Linked DNA regions of Nocardioides panacis. The protein of the gene in region 2 interacts with the protein of the main gene of each other region in a pairwise test. Links are inferred from orthologs where the notes say so. Each region holds a gene or a part of one and is shown on either strand. Other genes may lie near its edges.

What was found.
Region 1: the proteins of KRR39_RS05750 (region 2) and KRR39_RS21370 interact in binary tests that used the Escherichia coli proteins (3 or more experiments, as listed by UniProt). The link is inferred for Nocardioides panacis from one-to-one orthologs.

The regions. Positions count from the first base shown.
Region 1 is NZ_CP077062.1:4,373,659-4,388,844, reverse strand. Bases 10,142-12,887 are described here. They hold KRR39_RS21370 (FadR/GntR family transcriptional regulator), read right to left. Parts: upstream 12,008-12,887; coding sequence 11,276-12,007; downstream 10,142-11,275. Other genes in these bases: KRR39_RS21365 (amino acid permease), read left to right, coding at 12,140-12,887; KRR39_RS21375 (glutamine synthetase family protein), read right to left, coding at 10,142-11,247. Outside these bases: KRR39_RS21425 (VOC family protein), read right to left, coding at 1-85; KRR39_RS21420 (S10 family peptidase), read left to right, coding at 165-1,670; KRR39_RS21415 (hypothetical protein), read right to left, coding at 1,742-2,479; KRR39_RS21410 (ABC transporter ATP-binding protein), read right to left, coding at 2,547-3,713; KRR39_RS21405 (carbohydrate ABC transporter permease), read right to left, coding at 3,721-4,551; KRR39_RS21400 (carbohydrate ABC transporter permease), read right to left, coding at 4,551-5,495; KRR39_RS21395 (extracellular solute-binding protein), read right to left, coding at 5,492-6,787; KRR39_RS21390 (gamma-glutamyl-gamma-aminobutyrate hydrolase family protein), read right to left, coding at 6,963-7,610; KRR39_RS21385 (3-oxoacyl-ACP reductase), read right to left, coding at 7,668-8,435; KRR39_RS21380 (aldehyde dehydrogenase family protein), read right to left, coding at 8,510-9,871; more of KRR39_RS21375, read right to left, coding at 9,880-10,141; more of KRR39_RS21365, read left to right, coding at 12,888-13,681; KRR39_RS21360 (choline kinase family protein), read left to right, coding at 13,683-14,609; KRR39_RS21355 (GcvT family protein), read left to right, coding at 14,599-15,186. UniProt on the Escherichia coli protein: Transcriptional activator of the glcDEFGB operon which is associated with glycolate utilization, and encodes malate synthase G and the genes needed for glycolate oxidase activity. Also negatively regulates the transcription of its own gene.
Region 2 is NZ_CP077062.1:1,176,119-1,191,464, reverse strand. What follows is about bases 7,621-10,526. They hold KRR39_RS05750 (transaminase), read left to right. Parts: upstream 7,621-8,339; coding sequence 8,340-9,713; downstream 9,714-10,526. Other genes in these bases: KRR39_RS05745 (sensor domain-containing diguanylate cyclase), read left to right, coding at 9,727-10,526; KRR39_RS05755 (siderophore-interacting protein), read right to left, coding at 7,621-8,231. Outside these bases: KRR39_RS05785 (glycoside hydrolase family 25 protein), read right to left, coding at 1-262; KRR39_RS25540 (hypothetical protein), read left to right, coding at 429-557; KRR39_RS05780 (DUF1684 domain-containing protein), read right to left, coding at 548-1,150; KRR39_RS05775 (DEAD/DEAH box helicase), read right to left, coding at 1,177-4,479; KRR39_RS05770 (DNA polymerase ligase N-terminal domain-containing protein), read left to right, coding at 4,523-4,888; KRR39_RS05765 (WS/DGAT/MGAT family O-acyltransferase), read left to right, coding at 4,947-6,350; KRR39_RS05760 (ATP-binding protein), read right to left, coding at 6,347-7,324; more of KRR39_RS05755, read right to left, coding at 7,377-7,620; more of KRR39_RS05745, read left to right, coding at 10,527-10,731; KRR39_RS05740 (hypothetical protein), read right to left, coding at 10,754-11,749; KRR39_RS05735 (VOC family protein), read right to left, coding at 11,785-12,189; KRR39_RS05730 (dirigent protein), read right to left, coding at 12,235-12,729; KRR39_RS05725 (SprT-like domain-containing protein), read right to left, coding at 13,034-13,702; KRR39_RS05720 (ABC transporter permease), read left to right, coding at 13,797-15,346. UniProt on the Escherichia coli protein: Aminomutase that catalyzes the transfer of the amine group on carbon 2 of glutamate 1-semialdehyde to the adjacent carbon 1 to form 5-aminolevulinate.

The DNA.
Region 1 (15,186 bases), 3.2 Mb from region 2 along the record:
CGCCGCCGAAGACCGAGTGGTAGAAGTCCATCGCCTCGCGCGCGTTGTCGCGGAACCCGAGGTACGGGTTGAGCCTGCTGGTCATGTGTCCTCCTCCTGTGCGTCTCCCGATTCTGTCCCCGCGTCGCCGGGGACGGAAGCCCCGGACGTCCTAGGCTGCTCCCGTGCCCGACGAGAAGACGCCTGCCGAGAAGAAGACCACCGACGAGACCCCGAAGGCGGGGGCCGCCGAGACCAAGCCGGCCGACCCGACCGACGACCTGGTCACCACCCGGCACCACCTGCGGGTCGGGCGCACGACCCTGGAGTACGCCGCGACGACCGGCCGGGTCGTGCTCCGCGACGAGGTCTACGAGGACGGCAAGTTCACCGGGTTCAAGGCCAAGGCCGAGATGTCGATGACGTCGTACGTCGTCGAGGGCGGCGCCCCGGACCGGCCGGTGACCTTCGCGTTCAACGGCGGGCCGGGCAGCTCCAGCGTGTGGCTGCACCTCGGTCTGCTCGGGCCGCGACGGGTGGTGATGGGGGACGTCGGGGCGCTGACCCCGCCGCCGTACGAGCTCGCCGACAACGCCGAGTCCCTGCTCGCCGTCAGCGACCTGGTGTTCATCGACCCGGTGTCGACCGGCTACTCGCGGGCCGTCGAGGGCACCAAGCCCGAGCCGTTCCACGGCTACCAGGGCGACATCGACTCGGTCGCCGAGCTGATCCGCGTGTGGACCTCGCGCAACAAGCGCTGGATGTCGCCCAAGTTCGTGGCCGGCGAGTCCTACGGCACCACGCGCGGCGCCGCCCTCGCCGAGCACCTGCAGTCCCGCTACGGGATGTACCTCAACGGGCTGATCCTGATCTCCAGCGTGCTCGACTTCGCGTCGCTGGACTTCGAGAACCAGCGCAACGACCGGGCGCACGCGCTGTACCTCCCGACGTACGCCGCGGTCGCGCACTACCACGGCAGGCACGGCCGCCGGTCCCTGCAGTCGGTGCTCGCCGACGCCGAGGAGTACGCCGCGCGCGACTACCCCTGGGTGCTCTCGCGCGGCGACCGGCTGACCGCGAAGGAGCGCGCCGCCGCGGTGCGGCGACTGGCCGGGCTGACCGGGCTGAGCGAGGACTACGTGGACCGCGCCGACCTGCGGATCGAGCACTGGCGGTTCTTCGGCGAGCTGCTGCGCGACGAGCGCCGCACCGTCGGCCGCCTCGACGCCCGCTTCACCGGCCCGATGGCCTCCGCGATCGCCGAGGAGATGGACGCCGACCCGTCGCACGACGCGATCGCCGGACCGTACGCCGCCGCGTTCAACCACTACGTGCGCGACGAGCTCGGCTACGAGAGCGACCTGCCCTACGAGCAGATCTCCCGACGCGTGAACCCCTGGTCGTTCAAGGACTTCGAGGGCCGCCCGGTCGACGTCACCCCGAAGCTGGAGCGGGCGATGCGGGCCAACCCGCACCTGCAGGTGCACGTCGCCTACGGCTACTACGACGGCGCCACGCCGCACTTCGCGGCCGAGGACGTCATCGCGCACCTGCACCTGCCCGACGAGCTGCGCGCCAACATCGAGCACAAGTACTACGAGGCCGGGCACATGATGTACGTCCACGAGCCGTCCCGGCTCCAGCAGAGCAAGGACCTCGCGGGCTTCGTCACCCGCGCCGGCGGCCGCTGAGGTGCGGCCCGGCCGTTCGAGCCTGTCCTCGGCTGGTCGAGCCCGTCGAGACCACTCGGGCCATCCGTCGGCTAGTGCCGGGTGACCGACACGAGGTCGAACGTCTCGTCGCCGCCGGCCACGTCGCGCTCGCGCACGATGCCGAGGCCCGGGGCGTAGATCTTGGCCGACAGCACGTTCGGCTCGAGGCGCGACCACTCGAAGCTGCGCAGGCCCTCCTCGACGACCCCGAACGGCACCGTGACCCGGAGGTGCCGCTGGACGATCCAGGCCTGGTCCTCCGCGGTGCCGCGGTCGAACTCCTGCCGGTAGGCGTTCGTGGGGTGGGGCGACGCCGGCATGACGATGCCGCGCCGTCCGCCGTGGACACCGGACTGCCACGACCCCTCCCGGTCCTGGAGGTGGCCGTGCCGGTCGTAGGTGGCGGTGGCCTCTCCGAAGTACCAGACGTTGCCGAGGTCGTCGATCGCGTACCAGTCGTCCGTGCGCTCCGCGAGGCTGCCGTCGAGCCGGCGCAGCACGTCGAGCACGACCGTGGTGCGGACACCCTGGATCGTCCTGTGCCGGCGGGTCACCGTGACCGTCTCGCGGAGCTGCTCCCCGTCGGCGGACCCCCGGTAGCGGGACACGGTGCCCGGCACCAGGGGGAAGTAGACGTTGCGGCCGGGGTGGTCGAACTCCGGCGATCCCGACCCGGGACCCGCACCCGAGCCCGGTGCGCCGGCCTGCGCCCCGGCGACCGCGGACCCCGGCACCAGCCCGGCGACCAGCGCGGCCACCGCTCCCGCGACCACTCTCCTCGCCTGCATCCCAGCTCCTTCCCTCACGCCGACCCGGGCCTCCCGTCACCTCGACCCGGGTCGGGCTCCGGGTGGGTCAGAGACCGACGGTGAGGTTCTCCTGGGACTCCGGGTCGAACAGGTGCATCTTGCGGGCGTCGACGAAGATCTCCGCCTCCTCACCCTCCCCGATCCGGCTCGCGGCGTCGAGGGAGACGACCAGCTGCGGCCGCAGTGCCTCCATGTCGAGCTCGCGCTCCAGGTCGGTGAGCTGGCCCTGGATCTCCGCGGGCAGGTCGATGGGGATGTAGGCGTAGGCCTCGTTGCCCAGCCACTCGGTGACGTCGACCTTGGCGCGGAACGTCGAGCCGTGCTCGAGCCGGTGCGGCTCGACCACCGCCGCGTCGTCGAAGTGCTCGGGCCGGATGCCGGCGATCAGCAGGCCCTTGCCCTGGGCGAGCCGGGCCTTCTCCGGCGGGATCGACACCTTCCCGAACGGGAGGCTGACGGTCTCCCCCTCGACGGTCGCCGGCAGGAAGTTCATCGGCGGGGAGCCGATGAACCCGGCGACGAACAGGTTGTTGGGGTGCTCGTAGAGCTCGCGCGGGGTCGCGAGCTGCTGCAGGATGCCGCGCTTGAGCACGGCGACCCGGTCGCCGAGGGTCATCGCCTCGGTCTGGTCGTGCGTGACGTAGACCGTGGTGATGCCGAGCCGGCGCTGCAGCCGGGAGATCTCGGTGCGCATCTGGCCGCGCAGCTTGGCGTCGAGGTTCGACAGCGGCTCGTCGAACAGGAACGCCTCGGCCTGGCGGACGATCGCCCGCCCCATCGCGACCCGCTGCCGCTGACCGCCGGAGAGGTTCGCCGGCCGGCGCTCGAGGTGCTCGTCGAGCTCGAGGAGCTCGCTGGCCTGGCGGACCTTCTCGTCGATCTCCTTCTCGCTGAACTGCTTGGACAGCCGCAGCGGGAAGGCGATGTTCTCGTAGACCGTCAGGTGCGGGTAGAGCGCGTAGTTCTGGAACACCATCGCGAGGTTGCGCTCGCGCGGCGCCTTGTCGTTGACCCGGTCGCCGCCGACCACCATGTCGCCGGAGGTGATGTCCTCCAGGCCGACGATCATCCTCAGCAGCGTGGACTTCCCGCAGCCCGAGGGCCCCACCAGGATCATGAACTCGCCGTCCTTGACGTCGATGCTCACGTCGTTGACGGCCGGGAAGCCGTCGCCGTACTTCTTGACGATGTGCTTCATCTCGATGGCGGCCACGCGGGTCTCACCCCTTCACTGCGCCGGCGGTGAGCCCGGCGACGATACGGCGCTGGAACAGCAGGACGATCAGGACCACCGGGATGGTCACCACGACCGAGGCGGTCGCGAGCTGGGAGTACGGCGGGTTGAACGGGTCCGGCCCGACGAAGTACGACAGCTGGGCCGGCACCGTGCGGGCCGCCGTCGTCGAGGTCAGCGAGATCGCGAGCACGAACTCGTTCCAGGCGAAGAAGAAGGTCAGGATCGCGGCCGTGAACACGCCGGGCGCCGCGAGCGGCACGATCACCTTCCGGAAGGCCTGCCAGTTGGTGGCGCCGTCGACCTGCGCGGCCTGCTCCATCTCCCACGGGATCTCCCGGAAGAACGCCGACAGCGTCCAGATCGCCAGAGGCAGCGTGAACGACATGTACGGGATGATCAGCCCCGGCCAGGTGTTGAACAGCCCGACCGCGCGCCACATGTCGAACAGCGGGCCGACCAGCGACACCACCGGGAACATCGCGATCGCCAGCGCCAGCGAGAGCACGAGCCGCTTGCCGCGGAACTCCAGCCGGGCGATGGCGTACGCGGCGAACGTCGCGAAGAGGACCGCCAGCGCCGTGGAGATCAGCGCGATGCCGAAGGAGTTCAGCAGCGCACGGGTGAAGTCGGGGTTGGCGATGATGTCGGAGTAGTTCTGGGTCGTCCAGGTCTTCGGGAGGAACTGCGGGCTGCCCACGGTGGTCTCGGAGACCGGCTTGAACGACAGCGACAGGATCCAGACCACGGGCAGCAGGCACCAGACCAGGATCAGCACGAAGCCGGTCCAGATCCCGACGGCGGTCCGTCCTCTCATCACGCCTCACCCCTCGCCTGCGCCAGGTCGACGCGGAACAGCCGGACGATCAGGAACGCCAGCAGCAGCACCGCGAGGAACAGCAGCACCGACAGCGCCGAGCCCATGCCGAGCTGGAACTGCTCGATCACCTGCCGGTAGGTCAGGAACGAGCTGGACTCGGTGCCCTGCGCACCCTTGGTCATCACGAAGATGTTGTCGAAGATCCGGAACGCGTCGAGCGCGCGGAACAGCACCGCCACCATGATCGCCGCGCGCATGTTCGGCAGGATCACCTTGTACAGCCGCTGCCACCACGTCGCGCCGTCCACCTGCGCGGCCTCGAGCATGTCGTCGGACACCTGGGACAGCCCGGCGAGCAGCAGCAGCGCCATGAACGGGGTGGTCTTCCAGATCTCGGAGACGATGATCGCGAACATCGCCGGCCAGTGGGAGCCGAACCAGTTGGTGTCCGCGCTGATCCACGGCAGCCACTGGAACCAGCCGTTGACGAACCCGTTGTTGAGGCTGAACGCGAACTGCCAGGCGAAGGCCGAGACCACGGTGATGATCCCGTAGGGGATGAGGATCGAGGTACGCATCAGGCCGCGGGCGACGATGATCCGGTGCATCACCATGGCGAACGCGAAGCCGATCACCAGCTCCACCGCCACGCTCACGACCATGATCACCACGGTGTTGAACAGGTCCTGCCAGAAGAGCGAGTCGGTGAGCGCGGTGGCGTAGTTGCCCAGCCCGACGAACTGCTTCTCGCCCGGGGTGGTCAGCCGGTAGCGGAAGAGCGAGAGGTAGAGCGCCTGCAGCATGGGGTAGGCGGTCACCAGCAGCATCATCACCACCGCCGGGGCGACCAGCTTGAGACCCAGCCGGTTCTCCGCGGTGGCCCGGTCGCTGGCGTGCGGCTCGGCCGCGCTCGTCGTCGGGGTGGACACGGTGGTCGTCACAGCAGCGCCTTTCCCTGCAGGACCTGCTCGATGAAGCTCGCCGACTTCTGGGGCGTCGAGGCGTTCACGCTGGTCGGCGAGTGCCACGTGCTCTGCAACGCGCTGGAGATGTCGCTCCAGTACGGCGTCACCGACCGGGGCGCGGCCAGCACCAGGCTCTTCTGGAACAGCGCCAGGAGGTTCGCCGGGTAGATCTTCCTCAGCGGCGCGTACTGGTAGCCCGCGGCGCTGGACGGCATGTTGCCGGTGATCTTGGCGTTCACGCCCTGGCTGGTCGGCGACGTCAGGCAGGAGAGCGCCTGGGTGGCCAGCGCGGCGTGGGCGGAGAACTTGCTGACCCCGATCCCGATCCCGCCGTACGGCGGCCGGGCCGGCCGACCCGGCAGGGTCCGCGGATACGTCGTGTAGCCGATGTCCTTGGCGACCTGCGGGGCGTCGGAGTCGTAGTTGTGGAAGATGTAGGTCCAGTTGACCATGAAGGCCCCGGTGGGACCGCCGAACGTCGTGCCGGCCGTGCCTTCGGTGGACACCGACAGGTCGGCCGGAGCGGCCTTGGAGTGCGCCAGGTCCTCGATCACGCCGGCGGCGGCGTGCCCGGCGGGCGAGTTGACGGAGATCGTCGCGTCGACCCCTTTGGCGGCGTTCTTCACGAGCGTCCCGCCGGCGCCCGAGACGAGGGCGTTGATCCACACGACGTACCCCTCGTACTTGTTCGCCTGGACCGCGACCGTGCCGCCGTTCTGCGAGGCGGTCTTGATGATCTGCGTCCAGGTCACCGGCCGGTTCATGTCGATGCCGGCCTTCTTGACGAAGGACTTGCGGTACCACAGCACCTGGGTGTTGGACCAGAACGGCGCCACGACCAGTCGGCCCTTCCAGGTCGCCGCCGCGACCGCGCTGCGGAAGGACCGCTTGGCGAACGTCGAGGCGAGGTCGGCCGGGATGGGGGCCAGGTAGCCGGCGTTGGCGAACTCCGCGGTGTAGGGCGGGTCGATGCTCATCAGGTCGATGCTCGAGTCACCGGCCGCGAGGCGGCGGGCCAGCTGGATGCGCTGCTGGCCGGCGTCCGTGGGGAGCACCTGGGTGGTGATCGTGTACTGGCTCGTGCTGCACCGCTTGGCGACCGCGTCCTGGCCACCGGTGTCCGGGTTGATGTACCACGTGAGCACCGGCTTGGCCGAGGCCGACGAGCAGGCGGCCAGCAGGCCGGCCACGAGGACGAGCACGGCGGTCAGGGCCACGCTCCGCCGCCGGGCTCCGACGCCGGCCCCTCGGACCTCGGAAGACCTCATGCGCCCCTCCTCGCACCATGCCGTGGATCTCATAGTGCGCCTGTTTCTGCCGACCGCAAGGGCCGATGGCCGCTACGTCCGCTTGCTCCGGAGTGTTCTTCGGGAGCGGCCGGAGGAGGATCGCGGACGAGTCGGAGCAGACCGGGGCGGAGGGTGCGTTCGCGCGACGCCGGGGTCAGCCGGCGTCGACGGCCGCGGCCACCAGACCGCTGAACAGGCCGGCGTCGGCGCGCGTCTCGGGGTGCCACTGGACGGCCACCTCGAACCGGTCGCCGGCGGCCTCCATCGCCTCGAGCGTGCCGTCGGCGGCGTACGCGGAGGCGGTGTAGCCGGGGTGCTCGGCGACCGCCTGGTGGTGGTGGCAGGACACCAGGCCCTCCTCGCCGACCAGCCCCCGGAGCCGGGTGCCCGCGCTGACCGACACCTCGACGTCGCCGAAGACGTCCCCGCCCGGCGAGTGCGTCTCGTGCCCCACGTCGTCGGGGAGGTGCTGGACGAGCCGGCCCCCGCGGTGCACCGCCATCACCTGCATCCCGCGGCAGATCCCCAGCACCGGCAGGCTCCTGGCGTCGGCGGCGTCGAGGAGCGCCAGCTCCCAGGCGTCCCGGTCGGTCCGCCAGCTGACCGTCCGCGGGTGCGGCTCTGCGGCGTACCGGCCCGGGTCGACGTCCGCGCCGCCGGTGATCACCAGGGCGTCGAGCCGGGCCACGACGGCGCGCGCGGTCGACGGGTCCTGCGGTGGCAGCAGCACGGGTACGCCGCCCGCGCGGGTCACCGCGTCGACGTACGTCGTGGGCAGCAGGTCGGCCGGCTGGTCCCACACCCCCCCACCGGGCCTGCTCCCGGTAGGTGGACAGGCCGACGAGCGGCTCGACGTGCGTCACAGCGGGGTGACGTAGGCGCCGGAGATCCCGCCGTCGACGAGGAACGTGTTGGCGGTGATGAAGCTGGACTCGTCGGAGGCCAGGAACAGCACGGCGTTGGCGATCTCCTCCGGCTCGGCGAACCGGCCCATCGGGACGTGCACCAGCCGCCGCTGCGCCCGGTCCTCGTCCTTCGCGAACAGCTCCTGCAGCAGCGGGGTGTTGACCGGCCCGGGGCACAGCGCGTTGACCCGCACGCCGTCGCGCGCGAACTGCACGCCGAGCTCGCGCGACATCGAGAGCACCCCGCCCTTGGAGGCCGAGTAGGAGATCTGCGAGGTGGCCGCACCCATCACCGCGACGAACGAGGCGGTGTTGATGATCGAGCCGCGCTTCTGCTCGAGCATGTAGGGCAGCGCCGCCTTGCAGCAGAGGTACACGCTGGTCAGGTTGACCTCCTGCACCTTGCGCCAGGCGTCGAGGTCGGTGTCCAGGATCGAGTCGTCCTCGGGCGGCGAGATGCCCGCGTTGTTGAACGCGATGTCGACCGAGCCGTAGGTGTCCTTGGCGGCCTTGAACAGCGCGTCGACCTGCTCCTTGTCGGTGACGTCGCAGTGCACGAACAGCCCCGCGATGCCGGCCACGACCTCCTTGCCCCGGGCGTCGTCCAGGTCGCCGATGACCACCTGCGCGCCCTCCTCGGCGAACCGCTTGACCGTCGCCAGGCCGATGCCGGAGCACCCGCCGGTGACGACGGCCACCCTGCCGTCCAGACGTCCTGCCATGTCGTGCGTCCTTTCCTGGGCGACCCGTCACTTGTGCCACGACACGCCGGGGAAAGGGGTGCGTGGGTGACGGGTCAGCGTGAGTGGGAGATGAAGATGTTCTTCTCTTCGGTGAAGGCGTTCGGGGCGTCCGGGCCGAGCTCGCGGCCGAGGCCGGACTGCTTGTAGCCGCCGAACGGGGTCCAGTAGCGCACCGCGGAGTTCGAGTTCACCGACAGGTTGCCGGCCTGGATGCCGCGCGCGACGCGCAGCGCCTTGCCGACGTCGTTGGTGAAGACCGAGCCGGACAGGCCGTACTCGGTGTCGTTGGCCCGGGCCACGGCGTCGGCCTCGTCGTCGAAGGGCATCACCGCGACGACCGGGCCGAACACCTCCTCGCGCCAGATCCGCTCGTCCGGGGAGCCGGCGAGCACGACGGTCGGCGGCACCCAGAACCCGGGCCCCTCGGGCGTGCTGCCGGCGAAGGCGACGTCGACCTCGTCGACGTACCCCTGCACGACGGAGCGCTGGTGGGCGGAGATCAGCGGGCCCATCTCGCTCGACCGGTCCGTCGGGTCGAGCACCGCCATCCCGCGCACGGCGGGCTCGAGCAGCCCGAGGAACTCGTCGTAGGCCGAGCGCTCGACGAGGATCCGCGAGCGTGCGCAGCAGTCCTGGCCGGCGTTGTCGAACACGGCGTACGGCGCCGCCGCGGCCGCCGCGGCCAGGTCGGCGTCGGCGAAGATCACGTTGGCGCTCTTGCCGCCGAGCTCGAGGGTGCAGCGCTTCACCTGCTCCGCGCAGCCGGCCATGATCCGCTTGCCGACCTCGGTGGAGCCGGTGAACGCCACCTTGCGGACCAGCGGGTGCGTCACGAACCGCTCGCCGACGACCGACCCCTTGCCCGGGATGACCGTGAGCACACCCTCGGGGAGACCGGCCTCCAGCGCCAGCTCGGCGATCCGGATGGCGGTCAGCGGGGTGAGCTCGGCCGGCTTGAGGACCACGGTGTTCCCGGCGGCGAGCGCCGGCGCCATCCCCCAGGCCAGGATCGGCATCGGGAAGTTCCAGGGCACGATGATGCCGACGACGCCGAGCGGCTCGTGGAAGGTGAGGTCGACGCCACCGGGCACCGGGATCTGCCGGCCGAACATCCGCTCCGGCGACGCGGAGTAGTAGTTCAGGCAGTCGCGGACGTTGCCGGCCTCCCAGGTGGCGTTGCCCCAGGTGTGGCCGGCGTTGCGGACCTCGATCTCGGCGAGCTCCTCGACGTGCTCGTCGACGACGGCGGCGAACCGGCGCAGCAGCCGGGCCCGCTCGCCGGGGGCGACGTCGCGCCAGGCCGGGAACGCGGCGTGCGCGCGCTCGATCAGCACGTCTGCTTCCTCGGCCGTCGCGAGCTGCACGTCGACCACCGGCTGCTCGGTCGCCGGGTTGACCACCGTGTAGGTGCTCATGCTGCGGGTCACATCCTCTCGAAGCCGCGGCGCAGCTCCCAGTCGGTCACGGCCGAGTCGAAGGAGGCGAGCTCCACGTCGGCCATGTTCGTGTAGTGGTCCACCACCTCGTCACCGAAGACGGACCGCGCCACCTCCGAGGTGGTGAACGCGTCCCTCGCGGCGCGCAGGGTGCGGGGCACCTTGGGCTTGTCGGAGGTGTAGGCGTTGCCGACCTGCTCGTCCTCGAGCTCCAGCTCGTGCTCGATGCCGTGCAGGCCGCCCGCCAGCATGGCAGCCAGTGCCAAGTAGGGGTTCACGTCCCCACCCGGGAGCCGGTTCTCCATCCGGGCCGACGGCCCGTGCCCGACCAGCCGCACCGCGCAGGTCCGGTTGTCCAGGCCCCAGGCGACCGCGGTGGGGGCGAAGGAGCCGTCCGCGAACCGCTTGTAGGAGTTGACGTTCGGCGCGTAGAACAGCGTGAACTCCTGCATGGTCGCGAGCACGCCTGCGACGAAGTGGTCGTAGAGCGGGGTACGCCGCCCGTCCTTCCAGAACACGACGTCCCCGTCGGCGCCGCGCAGCGACAGGTGGATGTGGCAGGAGTTGCCCTCCCGCTGGTCGAACTTCGCCATGAACGTCAGTGCCTTGCCGTGCAGCGCCGCGATCTCCTTGGCCGAGGTCTTGTAGACCGAGTGGTTGTCCGCGGTCACCAGCGCCTCGTCGTAGAGGAAGCCGATCTCGTGCTGGCCGAGGTTGCACTCGCCCTTCGCGCCCTCGACGACCATCCCGGCGGCGTGCATCGAGTTGCGGATGTCGCGCAGCAGCGGCTCCACGCGCGTCGTACCGAGGATGGAGTAGTCGACGTTGTACTGGTTGCTCGGGGTCAGCCCGCGGTAGCCGGCGTTCCAGGCGCTCTCGTAGGTGTCGTCGAACACGATGAACTCCAGCTCGGTGCCGGCCAGCGCGACGTACCCGAGCTCGGCGGCCCGGGCGAGCTGCTTCTTGAGGATCGTGCGCGGCGCCGGCTCGACGGCCACGTGGTCGGCCAGCACCAGGTCGCACTGCACCAGGACGGTCTTGGGCAGGTGCGGCAGCCAGCGGATCGTGTCGTAGTCGAGGACGAACTCCATGTCCCCGTAGCCCTTCTCCCACGACGTCATCGCGTAGCCGTCGACGGTGTTCATGTCCACGTCGACGCCCAGCAGGTAGTTGCAGCCCTCCGCGCCCTGGTCGACCACCACGTCCACGAAGTACGACGCGTGCAGCCGCTTGCCCTGCAGGCGCCCCTGCATGTCGGTGAAGGCGATGACGACGGTGTCGACCTCGTCGTTGCGGATCAGGTCCTTGAGGTGCTCGAGGCTCAGCAGCCGGGGGTTCCGTTTGGGCAGGCTCATGGGTTCTCCAGGTTGGTCGGGATGGTGCTCACGTGAGGAGTCCGCGGAGCAGCGCGGCGGTGTCGTCGCAGTGGCTCTCCATGACCCGGCGGGCCTGGGTGGCCTCGCCCTTGAGGATCGCGGTGAGGATCGTCCGGTGCTGCCGGGCGGAGTGCTCGATGTTGACGTCGAGCACCGGGATGGCGCTGAGCATGTCGTGCAGGTCGGACTGGACCGCCGCCACGGCGCGGACCGTCAGCGGGGACTCGGTGACCGCGGCGACCGCGAGGTGGAAGCGGGAGTCGGCCTGCCGGTGCTCGGCCGGGTCGGTGGCCCCGGCGACGTCGTCGTGGGCGGCCACCAGCAGGTCCCGCTGGCTCTCCCCGAGCTCCCGGCAGGCGGCGATGTGGCAGGCGCCGGGCTCCACGACCCGGCGGAAGACCAGCATGTCCCGCAGCGCGTCGCTGCGCGGCCCGAGGGCCCGGGCGCCGCGGGCGGACGGCTTCCTCGGCCGGTAGCTCACCACGGTCCCGCCGCCGCGCCCACGGGTGGTCTGGACGAACTCGGCCGCCCGCAGCGCGGCGATCGCCTCGCGGAGCGTGGCCCGGGAGACGCCCATCCGCTCGGCGAGCTCGCGCTCGGGTGGGAGCGAGGTCCCGCGGGGGTAGACCCCGAGCCGGATGGCGGTGCCCAGCTGCTCGACACATCCCTCGAAGGCGTGATGCCCCCGCACGGCACGCAGGACGGTCTCGCTCAGCTCGATGCTGGGGTTGGCCGACACTCCGCAAGTCTCGTGACAGGGACGTAACGGAGTCAATGGTTTGACTTCAAACCTTTTACGCCGAAGGTCTGGACGGACTTTCTCGGGCGGCGCTACGTTGAGCGAACTTCGCCCCTCGTCCTGGGAGCCCCAATGGCCGAACCGACCGAACTGTCCTCCGACGAGCAGCTGCTCGCCAAGCTGGGCTACAAGCAGGAGCTCAGCCGCTCCTGGTCCGGCTTCTCGAACTTCGCGATCTCGTTCTCGATCATCTCGATCCTCGCCGGATGCTTCACGACCTTCTACCAGGGCTGGAACAACGGCGGCCCGGTCGCCATCTCCTGGGGCTGGCCGCTGATCTCGGCGTTCATCCTGATCATCGGCTTCACGATGTCCGAGCTGGTGTCGGCGTACCCGACGTCCGGCGGCATCTACTGGTGGGCGTCCAAGATGGGCGGCCCCGCGGCGGGCTTCTTCACCGGGTGGCTGAACCTGATCGGGCTGCTCGCGGTGACCGCCTCGGTCGCCTACGGCGCGGCGACCTTCCTCGACCTGACCATCAGCACGATCAGCAGCGACTGGGCCGACGGCTACTCCCTCACCCGGGTGTTCATCCTGTTCGTGGTGATCCTGGTGCTGGCCGCGGTGATGAACATCTTCCGCAGCCACCTGCTCGCGGTCGTCAACAACATCTCGGTGTGGTGGCACGTCGCGGGTGCCGCGATCGTGATCCTGGTGCTGATCATCGTGCCGGACACCCACCAGAGCGTGAACTTCGTGTTCACCGAGCGGATCAACAACTCCGGCTTCAGCAACAGCAGCTACTGGTTCCTCGTGCTGCCGCTGGGCTTCCTGCTCACGCAGTACACGATCACCGGCTTCGACGCCTCGGCGCACCTGTCGGAGGAGACGCACGACGCGGCGGACGGCGCGGCCAAGGGCATCTGGCGGTCGATCTTCTACTCGGCCATCGGCGGCTACGTGCTGCTGCTGGCGTTCGTCTTCGCCGTCCAGGACCCCGCCAAGGTGACCGAGGGCGGCGGCGGCATCGACGTCATCTTCAGCCAGGCGCTGCCGGAGGGCTGGCACTTCCTGGTGCTGCTGATCTCCACCGCCGGCCAGCTGTTCTGCACCACCGCGTGCCTGACCAGCGCGTCCCGGATGACCTTCGCGTTCAGCCGCGACGGCGCGATCCCCGGCTCCACCTGGCTGGCCAAGGTCAACCCCAAGACGCGGATCCCGGCCAACGCGGTCATCTTCGTCACCACGATCGGCATCATCATCACGCTGCCGGCGCTCAAGAGCATCGGTGGCATCCCGGTCGCGTTCCTCGCGATCGTGTCGGTCGCGGTGATCGGGCTGTACCTCGCCTTCCTGATCCCGATCTTCCTGCGCTGGCGGATGGGCGACGCCTTCGAGCCGGGGTCGTGGACCCTCGGGTCGAAGTACAAGTGGATGAACCTGGTCGCGGTCATCGAGATCGCGGTCATCTCCGTCTACTTCATCCTGCCCTTCACCCCGTCGGGCGTGCCCTTCAACAAGGACTTCAGCTGGGCGAGCTTCAACTACGCCCCGATCCTGACCTTCGGCGTGCTGATCGTGCTCGCGATCTGGTGGAACGTCTCGGCGAAGAAGTGGTTCACCGGGCCCAAGCACACGATCGACGAGACCGTCATCAAGGCGTTCGACGACTGACGTGGCCGACGACCTCGCGCAGGACGTCGAGCTGGAGGCCCTGCTGGACCGGATCCCGGTCCTGCGGGGCCTCCCGCGCTCCGTCGTGGAGCTGCCCGGCGGCCTGACGAACCAGAACCTCCGGGTGACCACGCCCACCGACGACCTGGTCGTCCGCCGGTTCCGCGGGGACGCGGCGCTGCTCGGGATCGACCGGGACGCCGAGCACCTGAACACCCGGGCCGCCGCGCAGGCCGGGGTCGGCGCCCCGGTCGTCGACTACCGGCCGGACCTCGGCGTGCTGGTGATCGGCTACATCGACGGGACGACGTACGACAACGGCTCGTTCGCCTCCCCGGACGCCCTCGCGCGGGCCGGGCGGGCGGTCCGGCGGCTGCACGACGGCCCGCGGTTCACCGGCGACTTCGACATGTTCGCCCGGCAGGCGGGCTACCTGCGGACCGTGCAGGAGCGGGGCTTCCGCCTCGTCGAGGGGTACGCCGACCACGGCCCGGCCTTCCGCCGGGTGCAGGCCGCGCTCGCCGTGCGGGCCGCGCCGACCGTGCCCTGCAACAACGACCTGCTCGCCGGCAACTTCGTCGACGACGGCACCCGGGTGTGGCTGATCGACTACGAGTACTCCGGCAACAACGACGCCTGCTTCGAGCTGGGCAACACCGCCACCGAGTGCGACCTCGACGACGACCAGGTCGAGGCCCTCCTCGCGGCGTACGACGGACGGGCGACCCGGAGCCGGCTGGCGCGCGTGCGGCTCCAGGCGCTGGTGTCGGCCTACGGCTGGTCGCTGTGGGGGGCGATCCAGGCGTGCGCCAGCACCCTGGACTTCGACTTCGACAGCTGGGGCCGCGAGCGGTTCGAGAAGGCCGCACGGGGGTTCACCTCCCGCGGCTTCGACGCCCTGCTGGAGGAGGTTGCGCGTGCCGACTGACCTGCCGTCCCGGGCCCGGGTCGTGATCGTCGGTGGCGGGGTGATCGGCACCAGCACGGCCTACCACCTGACCCGGCTCGGCTGGACCGACGTGCTGCTGCTCGAGCAGGGGTCGCTGTCCGGCGGCACCACCTGGCACGCCGCCGGCCTGGTCGGGCAGCTGCGGGCCTCGGAGAGCGGCACCCGGCTGGTGCAGTACAGCGGCGAGCTGTACGCCCGGCTCGAGGCCGAGACCGGGCTGTCCGCCGGCTACAAGCAGTGCGGCGGGGTGATCGTGGCCCGCACCGAGGACCGGATGACCCAGCTGCGCCGGACCGCGGCGACCGCGGACGCGTTCGGGCTCGAGTGCTCGATGATGACGCCCGACGAGGCGCTGTCCCGCTGGCCGGCGATGCGCGTCGACGACCTGCTCGGCGCGATCTGGCTGCCCGGGGACGGCAAGGCCAACCCCACCGACCTGACCATGGCGCTGGCCAAGGGCGCCCGGCAGCACGGGGCCACGGTCGCGGAGCGGACGCGGGTGCTCGACGTGCTCGTCCGCGACGGCGCGGTGACCGGGGTCCGGACCGACCGCGGC
Region 2 (15,346 bases):
CGCGGTAGAGCCCGACGGCCTGCGTGCCGGCCCAGTTCGTGGCCAGCTGGGTGTCGGTGTAGGTGGTCGACTCGGTGGCCTTCATGAACGCGAACTGCATGCCGGCGGCCTTGACCTTGGTCCAGCTCACCGACCCCTGCCAGTGCGAGACGTCGACGCCGTCGGCGTACGCCAGGGCCGAGGCGGCCATCGCGGCGAGCGAGGTCACGAGCACGACGAACAGGCGGGTCGTACGACGGACGGCAGCGACCGATCTACTCACGGGTTCCTCCGAGTCTCCCAGGGACCGCGGCGGCGACCCCGATCTCGTTACAGGTGGTGCAGGTGAGTCCTCGAGGCTAACCCGCCCGACGGGGTGCCGTAAGTAAAACACCGAAAGGTGCCCCATACCGACGCGGCAGCTCGCAGCCGTTCGTGCTGGTGCTGGGGTGACGCCCCTCGACCACGTCGACGACGCCGGCGAGCTGATGGACGCCGAGAACACCGGGCGCACCGGCTGGGGACCCGGTGACCTCACCGGCCTCGCCGTGCTCGGTGCCGGACCCTGCTACGGGTAGGTCCGCTCCCCCACCGGGATCTCCGCGGGCACCGTGTTGCCGGGCTGCGCGAGGGGGCAGGCCCAGTCCGGGTCGTAGGCGCAGGACGGGTTGTAGGCGAAGTTGAGGTCGAGGACCAGCGTGCCGCCCGCCGAGCCGAGGTCCGCGCCCTTGACGGTGTCGACGAGGTAGCGGCCGCCGCCGTAGGTGCCGCCGGGCCGGCCGGCCGACGCGTCCTTGACCGGGACGAACAGCCCGCCGCCGTACGACGCGAGGCGCCAGACGTCGAGGCTGCCGACGCCGGGGAGGTCCACGACGCCGAGCCGCTCGAACGGGACCGCCCCGTCGGTGCCGGTGTCGAGCTCGACCCGCTCCGGGGCGGCGTCGCGGACCTCGACCTCGAACCGCCAGGCCGGGTCGTAGGCCGGCACCGGCAGGCCCCGGAAGGACGCCCGGTCCGGCTCCCGCAGCGGCGTGGCCGGGTGCGAGGCGAACAGCTCGTCGCGACCCCGCCGCCAGAGGTCGTGGGCGGCGGCCGGCTCGGCGGTCGCCCGTACGTCGGAGTACAGGGCGAACACGCGTCGCCGCCAGTCCACGGTGTCGTAGGCGCTCATCCGCGGGAGCCTACGCAGCCCTCGGCTCAGTCCTCGAACAGGGCCCGCACGTCGTCGGCGCCGATGGGGGCCGACATCAGCGCGTCGTCGTCGACCACCTGTGCGAACAGCGCGGCCTTGCGGGCCTTGAGCTCCATCACCTTCTCCTCGATGGTCTGCGCCGCGACCAGCCGGTAGACGTTGACCGGACGGGTCTGGCCGATCCGGTGCGTGCGGTCCACGGCCTGCGCCTCGACGGCCGGGTTCCACCACGGGTCCATCACGAAGACGTAGTCGGCCTCGGTCAGGGTCAGCCCCACGCCGCCGGCCTTGAGGCTGATCAGGAAGACCGGGTCGTCGCCGGTGCGGAAGGCGTCGACGACCTGCGGGCGGTGCCGGGTGGTGCCGTCGAGGTAGGACGAGGAGAGGCCCTCCCGGTCGAGCCGGGCACGCACCCGGGTCAGGAACGACGTGAACTGGCTGAACACCAGCGCCCGGTGCCCCTCGGCGGCGAGCTCGAGCAAGTGGTCCACGAGCACGTCGACCTTGGCCGAGCCCACCCCGTCGTAGGCCGGGTCGACCAGCCCCGCGTCCAGGCTGAGCTGGCGCAGCCGGGTCAGCGACCGGAAGATCGCCATCCGGTGCTTGTCGAAGTCGTCGACCAGGCCCAGCACCGTCTGGCGCTCCCGCTGCAGGTGCGTCTCGTAGATCGTGCGGTGCCGGGGGGTGAGCTGCACCTCGAGGACCTGCTCCTGCTTGGCCGGCAGGTCGGCGGCCACCAGGTCCTTGGTGCGGCGCAGCAGGAACGGCCGGATCCGGCGCCGGAAGCGGGCCAGCACCTCACGGTCGCCGAGCCGCTCGACCGGGTTGGCGACCGCCTCGGTGAACCGCTGCGGCCACGGGTAGAGCCCCGGCGCCACGATCGACAGCAGCGACCACAGCTCCATCAGCCGGTTCTCCATCGGGGTGCCGGACAGCGCGAGCCGGAAGGGTACGTCGAGCCGGCGCACGGCCTGGTAGGTCTTGCCGGTGTGGTTCTTGACGGTCTGCGCCTCGTCGAGCACCAGGCCGCCCCAGGCGAGTGCGACGTAGTCGGCGGCCTCGAGCCGGTAGAGCGTGTAGGAGGTCACCACGACGTCGGCGCCGTCGGCCACCTCGGCGACCGACGACCCGCGCCGGGCCTGCGACTCGGTGACGACCCGGACGTCGAGGCCGGGGGTGAAGTGCGCCGCCTCGCTCGCCCACAGGCCGACCACGCTGGTGGGCGCGACGACGAGGAAGGGGGCGGCGCCGTGCGCCCGGGCGTGCGCGACGAGCGCGAGGGTCTGGATGGTCTTGCCGAGCCCCATGTCGTCGGCCAGGATCCCGCCCAGCCCGGACTGCCAGAGGTAGGCCAGCCAGCGGAACCCGGCCAGCTGGTAGGACCGCAGCTGGGCCTCGAGCCCGACCGGCTCGACGGCCGGCAGGGTGTCGAGAGACCGGAGCGCCTGCGCGGCCCGCACCCACTGGGCGGCCTGCTCGTCGACGATGCCGACCTCTGCCAGCTCGTCCCACAGGCCCAGGTCGTGGTGCCCGACGCGGACGCCGCCCTCCGGCTGCTCCTGGAGCTCGGCGGCTGCCTCGACGAGCCGCTGCAGGTGCGCGAACTCGGGCCGGTCGATGCGCAGGTGCTTGCCGTTGCGCAGGATCACCCGGTCGAGGCCGGTGGTCAGCGCGGCCAGCACGTGGGCCAGCGCGATCGGAGTGCCGTCGACGGTGATCTCGATCTCGAGGTCGAGCCAGTCGACGGGGTGGTCGAGCTGGTCGTGGCCGGGCCGCTCGCGGCTGACGAAGTGGATCACGGGCACGCCGTCCAGCTCGCGGTAGTCCGGCTGGTCGCCGATCTCGTCGATCTCCACCTGGCCGCGCAGCCCCGGCAGCAGCTCGGTCGCGAACAGGATCGCGTGGGCGTCGCGGTAGGTCCTGGCGTCCTCCAGGCCCATCCCGCGCTGGTGCCCGCGGCAGAGGTGGTGCTCCTGCTCGGCGTCGAGCACCAACCGGTCGAGCAGCTCCTGCTCCTGGTCGGGACGGCGCACGCCGCGCAGCCCCCGGGTCTCCGACAGGGCGTAGACGCGGTCGTCGGTGCCGACCCGGTAGCGCCACGTCCACGCGGTGCGCACCTCGTCGGCGGCCACCCACGTCACGGTGAGCGCGAGTCGCGCGTCGGCCGGCCGGGGCACGTCGACGGACCCGTCGGAGGAGATCACCGGGACGTGCCGCTGCAGGCGGGGGAGGTACTCCGCGACCAGGTCGTCGCGGTCGGCGGCCGGCACCACCACCGAGTCGCCGCGCTTGAGCAGGCGGCGGACCTCCGGACCCGGCGGTGCCGTCAGCGCGGCCAGCGTCACCGACCAGCGGTCGCCGTCGGCGAGCCAGAGCGCGACGGCGTGACCGCCCTCGCCCAGCACGTCGAGGTCGGCGGCGCCGTACCACTCGCCGTCGAGCGGGACCCCGAGCCGCAGCTGGGCGTCGCGGGCAGGCGCGGCGTTGACGTCGAGCTGGAGCGTCACCGGGTCGGCGAGCGTCACCGCGGAGAGCCCGGGCCCGGCCAGCAGCGGCATCCCGGCCGCGACGGCCCGCCGGACCAGGGACACCTCGTCGGGCCCGAAGGACCCCAGTGCCACGTTGCCGTCGGCGCCGAAGTAGAGCTGTCGCATGGCCAGGCGGTGCCCGGAGAGCAGGTCGTTGAGCGCGACCACCTGCTCCGGCGGATGGGCACCGTTGCGGTCCAGGTAGGGCACGTCGGACCAGGAGATGCCGGTGCGCACCCAGTTGTCCCGGGCTCCCCGGCGCATCGGCCGCATCCGCAGCGTGCCGCGCGCGCTGGGCACGTCGCGCGACCAGCCGCGGTAGGCGGTCGAGCGGGCCGGCGGCTTGAGCTCGACCTGCAGCGCGAGCGGCTGGTCGGTGCGCTCCTGGGACTTCACGGCGCGCTCGTCGAGCTCGTCCAGCAGCGAGGACAGCTGCCGCTCCCAGCGCCGCTCGGACTGCGGCGACGTACGCGCCTGCTCGTCGCGCACCGTGATCAGCACCGCGAGCGCGTGCTTGCACCCCTCCCCCACCGGGCAGCTGCACCGCCCGAACACCCAGGCGCCGTCGCCGTCCGACCCGACGCTGAGGCTCACGGTGTACGGCGCGCTGGTGGACCCGGCCACGGTGCCACGGACGTCGAGGTCGCCGTCGGAGTCCAGGTCGTGGGTGCAGGAGAGCACGTTGCCGCGACGGACGTAGTCCCACGCCCGGTCCAGCGTCGGCGTGCCGTAGCGACGGCGCAGGTCCTCGTCACCGAGCAGCGAGGACAGGTCGACCATGACCGCGAGCCTACGAGGGGGCGCCGACAGGCAGGATGGTGGTGTGAGCGACCACACCGTCCGGCGGCCCGCGTTCGTGCTGCACGAGCACCACAAGCCGCGGCACCACTTCGACCCGCGGCTCGAGGAGGGTGGCGTGCTGCGCTCCTGGGCGCTGCCCAAGGGGGTGCCGACCAGCCCGAGCCAGGACCGGCTCGCCGTCGCGGTCGGCGACCACGACCTGGACCACCTCGCCTACGAGGACGCCGACAAGTCGGTGGCCGACACGGGCTGGTGGCAGGACGAGGACCGCACCGAGCGGCGGATGCTGTTCGTGCTGCACGGCCGCGAGGGCGCGGTCCGCTACGCGCTGATCGACACCGGCCGGGACTGGCTGCTGCACCGGACCAAGGACCAGCCGCCGGAGTGAGGGGCCCCGGAGTGGCTACGCTCACACGCGACCCTCCGAGCGAAAGGGGCCCCCAGCGATGCCCACACCGATGGACCCCACGTCCGCGGGCTTCCTGTTCGCCGAGAACCGCAGCCAGCCCATGCACGTCGGGGGGCTCCAGCTGTTCCGCAAGCCCGAGGGTGCCGGGCGCACGTTCGTCAAGGACATGTTCGACGACATGCTCACCCACGACGACCCGGCGCCGCTGTTCCGCAAGCGGCCGCACCGGTCGGTCGCGACGGCCGGGCAGTGGTTCTGGACCGACGACGAAAAGTTCGACATCGAGTACCACGTCCGGCACAGCGCGCTGCCCAAGCCCGGCCGGATCCGTGAGCTGCTCGAGCTGTGCGGCCGGCTGCACAGCACCCGGCTGGCTCTCGAGCGCCCGTTGTGGGAGGTGCACGTCATCGAGGGACTGCGCGACGGCCGGGTCGGGGTCTACAGCAAGATGCACCACGCCCTGATCGACGGCGTGTCCTCGATGCGGCTCATGCAGAGCGTGCTGTCCGCCGACCCCGACGAGCGGGGCATGGCGCCGACCTGGTCCGCCGAGCACGCCCGCCGCCGGCCGCGGAGCGAGCCGGAGCAGTCCGGCCCCGGGTCGGCCGTCCCGCTCGGTGCGCTGCGGGCGGCGCTGGCGATCAGCTCCGAGGCGGCCGGGCTGCCCGGTGCCCTGGTCCGCACCCTGTCGCGGGGCGTGCGCAACGAGACCTCGGCGGTGTCGCTCTACGCCCCCCGCACGATCATCAACAAGCGGATCACCGGCTCGCGCCGGTTCGCCGCCGAGGACTGGCCGCTGGAGCGGCTGCGGGCGATCGGCCGCGCCACGGGTACGACGCTCAACGACGTCGTGCTGGCGATGTGCAGCGGCGCCATGCGCACCTACCTCGACGAGCTCGACGCGCTGCCGGACACCTCCCTGGTGGCGATGGTGCCGGTCGCGCTCAAGGCCAAGGGACCGCAGGGCGCCTCCGCGTCGGGCGGCAACTCGGTGGGCTCGGTGATGGTCCGGCTGGGCACCGACCAGGCGGACCCCGCCGACCGCCTGCAGTCGGTCCACGACTCGATGGTCTCGGGCAAGGAGGCGCTCGGTGCGATGACGCCGGCGCAGATCCTGGCGATGAGCGCGCTCGGCCTGGCCCCCGCGGTCCTCGGCCCGATGCTCAAGATGGACGGGGTCGCCCGGCCGCCGTTCAACCTGATCATCTCCAACGTCCCCGGCCCTGAGGAGCCGTTGCACTCCAACGGCGCCCGGCTCGAGGGCATGTACCCGCTCTCGATCCCGATCCACGGGATGGGTCTGAACATCACCTGCACGTCCTACGCCGGGAACCTGGGCTTCGGGCTGACCGGCTGCCGTCGCACGGTGCCGCGCCTGCAGCGGCTGCTCACCCACCTCGACGACGAGGTCGTCGCGCTGGAGGGGGCCGCGGGCGTCTAGACGAGGCCCTCGCGGTGCCCGGCGAACGACCGCGGCGCCCGGCCGGTGCACGCCTGCTCGACCATCTCGACCTCGGCCCAGTCCCGCCACTCCTGGACCGCTGCCGGGGCGGGCATCGTCATCAGCAGGCCCTGCTCGGCCATCGCCTCGGCGCGCAGCAGGGCCCGGCGCAGCACCGCGACCCGCCGGGGCAGCTCCACGGGGTTGCTCGCGATCGCCACGTCGACGAGGGGGCGCCCGTCCCGGGCAGCCTGCTTCGCGAGCACCCGCGCGGCGTCCCACGACAGCGCGGACAGCAGCACGATCTCGACGACCTCCTCGGCCGACCGGGACGCCTCGGGGTCGGCGTGGCTGGCGCCGTACAGCCGCAGCTCGCGCGCGATGTCCGCGAGGTTGTCGTCGTGCGCGAGCAGCAGGCCGGGCGGGCAGCCGTCGAGCCGGATCACCACGGTGTCCACCTCGAGGCGTGGGTCCGGTCGTCCCCACCCGGACAGCAGCGGCTGCGAGGAGACGGCGCCCTGGTCACCATCCGGGCGGCCGCCGGTCGCGAAGTCGGCCCACACCCGGGTGCCGCCCGGCAGGTCGTCGATGCCCCAGCTGCTGGCCAGCGAGGAGACGATGAACAGCCCCCGCCCGGTCATCGACTCCAGGTCGAGGTCGCCGGTGACGTCGGGGTGGTGGCCGACGTCGGCGCGCAGCGCGATCGACTCCGCGGACATGTCACCGGTGTCCACGACCGCGACCCGGACGGCGTACGGGTCCGAGCGCAGCTCGACGTCGAAGAAGTTGCTGCGGCTGTGCAGCGTCGCGTTGGTGGCGAGCTCGGTCACCGACAGGCTGACGTCGTCGATCAGGTCGAGACAGCCCCAGGTGGTGAGCGCGTCGTCGACGAACCGTCGCACGGCCGGCACGCTCTGGGGCTGGGCGACCATGCGCACCCGGCTCTCCGCGACCTGTCCACGACCAGACTGCACGCTGTGATCATCGGCGACGTTCGTATCCTGAGCAGGACGCGCCGGGAGTCGCTCAGGCGACGACGGCCTCGGACTCCTCGATCGCGGCGTTCCACTCCCGCTTCGAGGCGCGCCATCCCTCGTCGTCGACGCCGAGCCGCCAGTAGCCGGAGATGGAGAGCCGGTCGAGGCCGAGCGCCCGGTCCACCCGCAGGTAGCGCCGCAGCTCCTTGACCGCCGCGGCCTCGCCGTGCACGAACGCGTGCACGTCGTCCCCGGCCCAGGCGACGTCCCGCACCGCCTCGACCAGCCGGGTGCCGGGGCGGGCGTCGCCCTGGTGCACCCAGGTCACCGCGACCCCGTCCGGGCCGGCCAGCACGACCTCGTCGTCCGCGTCGTGCACCTCGACGACGGCGTGGCCGCGGGCGTCCCTCGGGAGCCGCTCGAGCGCGACCGCGATCGCCGGCAGGGCGCTGGCGTCCCCGGCGAGCAGGTGCCAGCCCGCGTCCGGGTCGGGGGCGTAGCCGCCGCCGGGCCCCATGAACGCGATCTCGTCGCCGGGACGGGCGGCCGCCGCCCACGGTCCGGCCAGCCCCTCGTCGCCGTGCACGACGAAGTCGAGGGTGAGCTCGCGGGCGGCTGCGTCGTACGCCCGGACGGTGTAGGACCGAAGCCGCGGCGCCTGCTCGGCCGGTCCGGCGTCGCGGATCCCGTCGACGTCGACCCGGCCGTCCTCGGTGCGGAGCAGCGGCCGCGGCACGTCCGGGTGCACGAACAGCACCTTGACGTAGGAGTCGGTGCTCTCCGAGGGCGTGAAGCCCACCAGGCCGGGACCGCCCACGACCAGGCGGACGAGCGAGCCGGACAACCGCTCGGTGCGCAGCACGGTGGCGGCGAAGGCGGTGCGGCGGCGGCGGGGCTCGGGCATGGGACTCCTCGGCGGGACGGCGGGTTAGGCAAGCCTAAGTCACACGGTCAAGGCCGGTCCCTGCGCGCCGGGCTTGACGAGCGGCCCCGGAGGCGAGAGCGTCCGGGCATGGCCCCCCACGACCTGGACCGTGCCCGGCTCGTCGCGCTGCTCGACGTCGAGCGGGCGACGTACACCCGCACGCACCCGCGCTCCGCCGAGCAGTACGCCCGCGCCGACCACCTGTTCGGCCGGGTGCCGATGACCTGGATGAACATGTGGAGCGGCGGCTTCCCGCTCTACCTGGACCGGGCGCGGGGCAACCGGGTGGTCGACGTGGACGGCCAGGAGTACGTCGACTTCGCGATGGGCGACACCGGCGCGATGGCCGGGCACAGCCCGGGGGCGACCGTCGAGGCGGTCACCGCGCGGATGCGGGACCTCGGCGGGATCACCACGATGCTGCCGACCGCCGACGCCGAGTGGGTCGGCGCCGAGCTGGCCCGCCGCTTCGGGCTGCCGCTGTGGTCGTTCACGCTCACCGCGACCGACGCGAACCGGTGGGCGATCCGCATCGCCCGGCTGGTCACCGGGAGGCCGAAGATCCTGACCTTCGCCTACTGCTACCACGGCTCGGTCGACGAGGCGTTCGCCGTCCCGGGCCCGGCGGGGCAGGCGGTCGCCCGGGAGGGCCTGGTGGGTGCACCCGTCGCGCTGTCCGAGACGACGCGGGTCGCGGAGTTCAACGACCTCGCCGGCGTCGAGGAGCAGCTGCGGGCGGGCGACGTGGCCGCGATCCTCACCGAGCCGGCGCTGACCAACATCGGCATCGTGCTGCCCGAGCCCGGGTTCCTGTCGGGCCTGCGCGAGCTGGCGACGCGGTACGGCGCCCTGCTGATGATCGACGAGACGCACACGTTCTCGGCCGGTCCGGGTGGCGCGACCGCGCTGTGGGACCTGCAGCCGGACCTGTTCGTGATCGGCAAGAGCATCGGCGGCGGGATCCCCAGCGGCGCCTACGGCCTGACCCGCGAGGTCGCGGCGGCCGCCATGTCCCGCGACGACGCGGACCTCGTCGACGTCGGCGGGGTCGGCGGGACGCTGGCCGGCAGCGCACTTTCGGTCACCGCCATGCGGGCCACCCTCGAGCACGTGCTCACCGAGACCGCCTTCGAGCGGATGGTCGCGCTGGCCGGCGACTTCACCGCCGGCGTCCAGGCCACCCTCGACCGCACCGGCGTCCCGTGGACGGTGCAGCAGCTCGGGGCCCGGGCGGAGTACCGGTTCGCCGCCCCCGCCCCGCGCACCGGCAGCGACTCCGCGGCGGCGGCCGACGACGAGCTCGACGAGTACCTCCACCTGTTCATGGCCAACCGGGGCGTGCTGATCACGCCGTTCCACAACATGGCCCTGATGTGTCCCGACACGTCGGCGGCCGACGTCGCGCTGCACACCCGGCTGTTCGAGGAGGCTGTCACGGCGCTCACGAGGCCGAGAACCTGACACACTCTCAGCCGTGACCCCCTCCTCGTCCTGGCCGCGCCCCAGCAACGAGGAGCAGCGGCTCGCGGTGCTGCACGGGCTCGACGTCCTCGACCGTCCCCAGGACGCCGAGCTCGACGGGCTGACCCGCCTCGCGTCGTACATCTGCGGGACCCCGACCGCCGTGCTGAACCTCATCGACCGGGACCGGCAGTGGCAGGCCTCGACGTACGGCGCCGAGCCCACCGAGGTGCACCGCGACGAGTCGATGTGCGGCTACAGCATCCTGTCGCGGGACGTCACCTACACGCCGGACGCGTCGTTGGACGCGGTCTTCGCCGACAACCCGCACGTCACCGGCGAGCTGGCGAACATCCGGCTGTACGTCGCCGCGCCGCTGATCGTCGGGGACGACCAGGTCGTCGGGACGCTGTGCGCGTTCGCCCCCGAGGCCTCGCAGCTGACCCGGCTGCAGATCGAGCGGCTGCGCGACCTGGCCGCGGCGACCGTGCGCCTGCTGGAGCTGCGACGGGCCGCCGGAGCGCTGGCGCACGCCGCGACCCGGGACCCGCTGACCGGGCTGCCGAACCGGTCGCTGTTCCTGGAGTCCCTGGACCGGGCCTTCGCCCGGATGGACCGCTCGATCACCGCGCCGGGCGTGCTGTTCGTGGACCTCGACGGGTTCAAGCAGGTCAACGACACGCTCGGCCACGCCGCCGGGGACGCCCTGCTCCGCAAGGTGACCGACCGGCTGCTCGGCTCCGTGCGGGCCACCGACCTCGTGGCGCGGCTCGGCGGCGACGAGTTCGTGGTGCTCGTGGAGGACGGGATCGGCGACGAGGACGGGCTCACCGAGGTGGCCGACCGGGTGCGCGCGGCGCTGAACGGCCCCGTGGAGCTGCCGGACGGCCGGGTGGTCCGGCTCGGCGCCTCGGTGGGGACCTCCCGCGGCCTCGGGCCGGCCGACTCCCCCGCCGCCCTGCTCGACCGTGCCGACGCCGCGATGTACGACGAGAAGGCGGCGCGCCGCTCCTCCTGAACCGCGTGGGGGCCCGACCGGGCTACCAGGAGCAGGTCGTGTCCGGGCCGGAGAGCAGCGAGCGCGCGTCGAAGCGGGCCAGCATCGGCACGAGCGGGCGCCCGTCGCGCTGGTAGCTCCGGGCGCCGGACTCCAGGACCGCCCACACCCGGCCCCGGCCGTCGAACTCCAGGTCCTCGGCCCCGGGCGCGAACGCCACCCGCCGGCCTCCCGGGGTCACGAGCATGCCGCACGTCGAGGTCGAGGACGTCGACCACACTCCCCCGGGCCCGCGCGTGGTGCCCTGCACCCGACGGACCGCCGAGGTGGTCCGCGTCGCCCCGGCCTGGTCGGCACGCGTCGGGCGCCCGGCGACCAGCGTGGTGACGCCGTCCGCCAGCAGGTCGTCGAAGGAGTACCACCGGGTGCGGCCGGCGTGCCGGTCGGAGAACGACACCAGCGCGATCTCCGCGCGCGAGCCGTCGACGAAGGCCGAGCCGCGGACCGGGCGCTCGGTGCGCCACACGCGCAGCACCTCGTGCCCGGTGCCGACCCGCGCCGGGTCGACCAGCCACAGCCGGTCCGCCTCCGCCAGCCAGAGTCCGTGCCGGTCCGACGACAGCGCGCCGCCGTGCCGGCAGAACGTCGCGCCACGGTCCCCCACGGACCCGGTGAGCCGGTCGGCGGACGCGAGCAGCCGCCCTGTGAGCAGGTCGACGTGCAGCAGCCGGCAGGGGCGGTCGCCGTACGACTTCCGCCAGCGGTAGCCGCTCACCCACGCCGTCCGACCGTCCAGCGCCAGCCCCTGCGGCACCAGCCAGCGGTCCGCCGTCGGCAGCCAGAGTCCTCGGCACAGCGCCTGGTCGTTGGGGAACGCCGCGAGCGGCGCGGAGACGTACGACGGCACCGGCCCGCGCACGTCGTCGAAGTGCAGTGCGGGGCACGAGGAGGGCGGCGGCTCGTCCGACCGGGAGGACGCCGAGCAGGACACCAGGAGCAGCAGTGCGCCGAGCAGCGCGACGACACGGTGACCCGGCATCCGGTCATGGTGCCAGGTCGGGCGGCCGGCGTCGGTCAGGTGTAGAGGCAGAAGGGGTGGCCGGCAGGGTCGAGAAGCACCCGCACGTCCTCCTGTGGCTGGTGCTCGGGCAGCTCTGCCCCCAAGGCCAGCGCCCTGGCGACCGCCTCGTCGAGGTCCGTGACCTCGAAGTCCAGGTGCAGCATCATCTGCTGGTGTCCGGGCGTTGCGGGCCACACCGGGCGCACGTAGTCCGGGTTGTGCTGGATGGTCAGGTAGGCCACGCCCTCGCCGAGGTCCAGGGCCGAGCCCTCGGCGTCCTGCTTCCAGACCGGCCAGCCGCGCAGCTCGGAGTAGAAGCGCGTGAGCACGGCCACGTCCGGGGCGTCCAGCACGACGCCCCACCAGTCCGACCGCGACCAGCGGTCGCCCGGGTCACGCGACGGCGTTCTCTCCTGCACGCGACGATGCTAGCCAGCGCGTCCCGGGCACGTCGCGGACGCGTCTCAGCGCTGGACGACGAACCGGAAGGTGAACGCGGTGCCCTTCGCGTTGCGTGCGTGCAGGTGCAGCACGCCGCGGGCGCGGGAGTAGCTCCCGGTCCCGCCGGTGATCGCGAGCACCGAGTCCCGGGTGTCGTAGAACGGCCCCTCGACGACCAGCGCCCCCTTGGCGAGGCTGGTCGTGTAGGAGCACTCCCAGGCCTTGCCGACGACCGTGCGGACACAGGACCCCTGGTCCCGGCCCACCTGGTGGGTGTTGGTCCGGTCGTACACCGGGTTGCCGAAGGCCAGCAGGTCGCCGAGGCTGTCGCCCGTCGGCCCCTGGTCGACCACCGTGTCGCTGACGGCACGCTCGACGACGACGATCTGCGAGGCCGCCCGGCCGGCCTGCGTCCGTGCGGCGGGTGAGTCGGGCTGGGCCTGGGCCGCACCGACGGTGACCCCGGCCGCGGTGACGACGACCACCGCGGTGCTGGCGAGTAGGGCTCTGCTGCGCATCTCACTCTCCCGGACGTCCACGGGCGCGCGGCCTTCCGCGCCCGGCCTCGGCCCCCTCGCACACCGGCGGCGGCTCCGCCGGAGCACTGGCTCCACGCTAGACCCGGTCGCGGGGGCCGGACAGGTCCACAAGCCGGCGTGAACAGGGCCTTTCCCCGCCAACGGCACGAGCCGTCCGCCGCCGGTAGGTCCAGCCGTCGAAGGTCTTGAGCCGGTGGTGTCGTCGACACAGGCACGCCCGCCGCGCCGCCACTGTCGCCGGGTCGGCGCCTGCTGCGCCGCCACCGTCGCCGGGTCAGCGCGGTCAGGCCAGGGGGTCGGCGGCGGCGAACAGGACCCGGAGCCGGCCCTCGGGCAGCTGCACGTGGTAGCTGGTGCGGCCGCGCTTGACCACCCGCCCGACGCGGCCGTGCAGCGGCCCGGGGACCAGCAGCCGCACCGGCTGCCCGACGCCGGCCAGCCGCATCCGCCGGCCGGCACGCAGCCCCTCGAGCTCGTGGAGGTAGTTCGGGTGCATCACGGCGGGCCGCCCGTGCAGCGTCCACTTGAGCAGGTGGTCGGCGGAGAACGTGCGGCTGCACCGCGCGCAGGACTGCACGCGCTCGGGGCGCCGGTGCCGCTCGGTGGTGTGCCCGGCCGGGCAGACGCCCAGCCAGGGAGCGGTCACCGTCGGGGCGTCGGACGGGATGCAGCGGCGGCCGTTGCCACCGATCGCGCGGCACTGGGAGACCCACACCGCGTCGTGGCCGTGCCGCGGTCCGGCGAGCGCGTGCGCGACCTCGTGCAGGACGGTCTCGCGCACCTCCTCGGGCGCGTGCAGCCGGGTGAGCGGCGCCGAGAGCCCGATCACCCGGACGTCGTACCGGCAGATGCCGGCGCGTCGCTTGGCGCCGTCGAAGGCCAGCGTCCAGCCGTCGAGGCCGTGGCGCTGCAGCAGCTCGGTGCCCATCCGGTAGGCGTCGCCCAGGTCCATGCCCGGACCGTAACCAGACCCACCGACAGAGCCGCGACCGGGACGCGCACCGGTAGGGCAGACTCGGCGCAGGAGTCCCAGGAGGAGCGCGCGGATGCTGAAGATGACGTGGCGGAACCTGGTCGCGCGCAAGGTCCGCCTGGCCCTCAGTGCGACCGCGGTGGTGCTGGGCGTCGCGTTCGTCGCGGGGTCGTTCATCTTCACCGACGCGATGGGCGACGCCTTCGACGGGATCATCGAGGGCTCGACCGCGGACGTCGAGGTGGCCTTCAAGGGCGCCGGTGACTTCGGCTCGGAGCAGGACGCCCGCACGCTGCCGGTCTCGGTCGTCGACCGGCTCGACCAGCTGCCCGAGGTGGGGTCCGTGCACCCGAGCGTGCAGCTGGAGTCGGTCTACGTGATCGGCCGGAACAAGAAGGTCGTCGGCGGCAACGGCCCGCCCGGCCTGGCGTTCAACTACTCCGGGGCGACCAACCTGGCCGGCAGGCCGATCATCACGCTGAGCAGCGGCGCGCTCCCCTCGAAGGCCGGCCAGGTGGCGCTCGACGTCGACACCGCGCGCAAGGCCGGGTACGGCGTCGGGGACACCGTGACGCTCGTGACGCCGGGCGACCCGCCGACCCTGGAGGCCGAGGTCGTCGGCCTCGTGGAGTTCGGCTCCGGCGGCCTCAACGGCGCGACGCTGACGCTGTTCGACGTTGGTGCGATGCAGGACCTGTTCCTCGGCGGCAGGGACGTCTACTCGGCCGTGTCGCTCACCGCCGCACCCGGCGTGACCCAGACGCAGCTCGCGGCGGCCGCCCAGAGGGTGCTGCCCCCCGACGTGGTGGCGCGCACCGGGGACGCGGTCGTGAAGAAGAACAAGGCCACGCTCGACACGATCCTGGGCTTCCTGAACACCTTCCTGCTGGTCTTCGCCGGGGTCGCGCTCGTGGTCGGGATCTACCTGATCATCAACACCTTCTCGATCCTGGTCGCCCAGCGCAGCCGCGACCTCGCGCTGCTCCGGGCGCTGGGCGCGTCACGCCGGCAGGTGAACGTCTCGGTCCTCACCGAGGCGCTGGTGGTCGGGCTGTTCGGCTCGACCCTCGGGCTGGGCGCGGGGTACCTCCTCGCGCGCGGGCTGCAGCTGCTGTTCGGCGCGGTCGGCTTCGACCTCAGCCGCGCCACCTTCCCGGTCAACCTGCGCACGGTCGTGGCGTCGTACGGCGTCGGCGTGCTGGTCACGATGCTGGCGGCGTACCTGCCGGCCCGGCGCGCCTCCTCGATCCCGCCGGTCGCGGCGCTGCGCGACGACGTGGCCCTGCCGGAGGCGTCGCTGCGCCGCCGGGTGCTGGTCGGCTTCCTGCTGGTGCTGGTCGGCGTGGGCGGCATGGTGGCCGGCTTCTCGAGGAGCGGCAACCTGGGCCTCAGCCTGATCGGCGGCGGGATGCTCGCGATCCTGGTCGGCGTCTCCCTGCTCAGCCCCTGGGTGGGGCGCCCGCTGACCCGGCTGTTCGAGCTCGTCTACCGCCGGGCGTTCGGCACCGTCGGCACCCTGGCGGCGCAGAACTCGCTGCGCAACCCCCGGCGTACGGCGGCCACGGCCAGCGCGCTGATGATCGGGCTGACCCTCGTGGCCCTCATGTCGATCCTCGGGCAGTC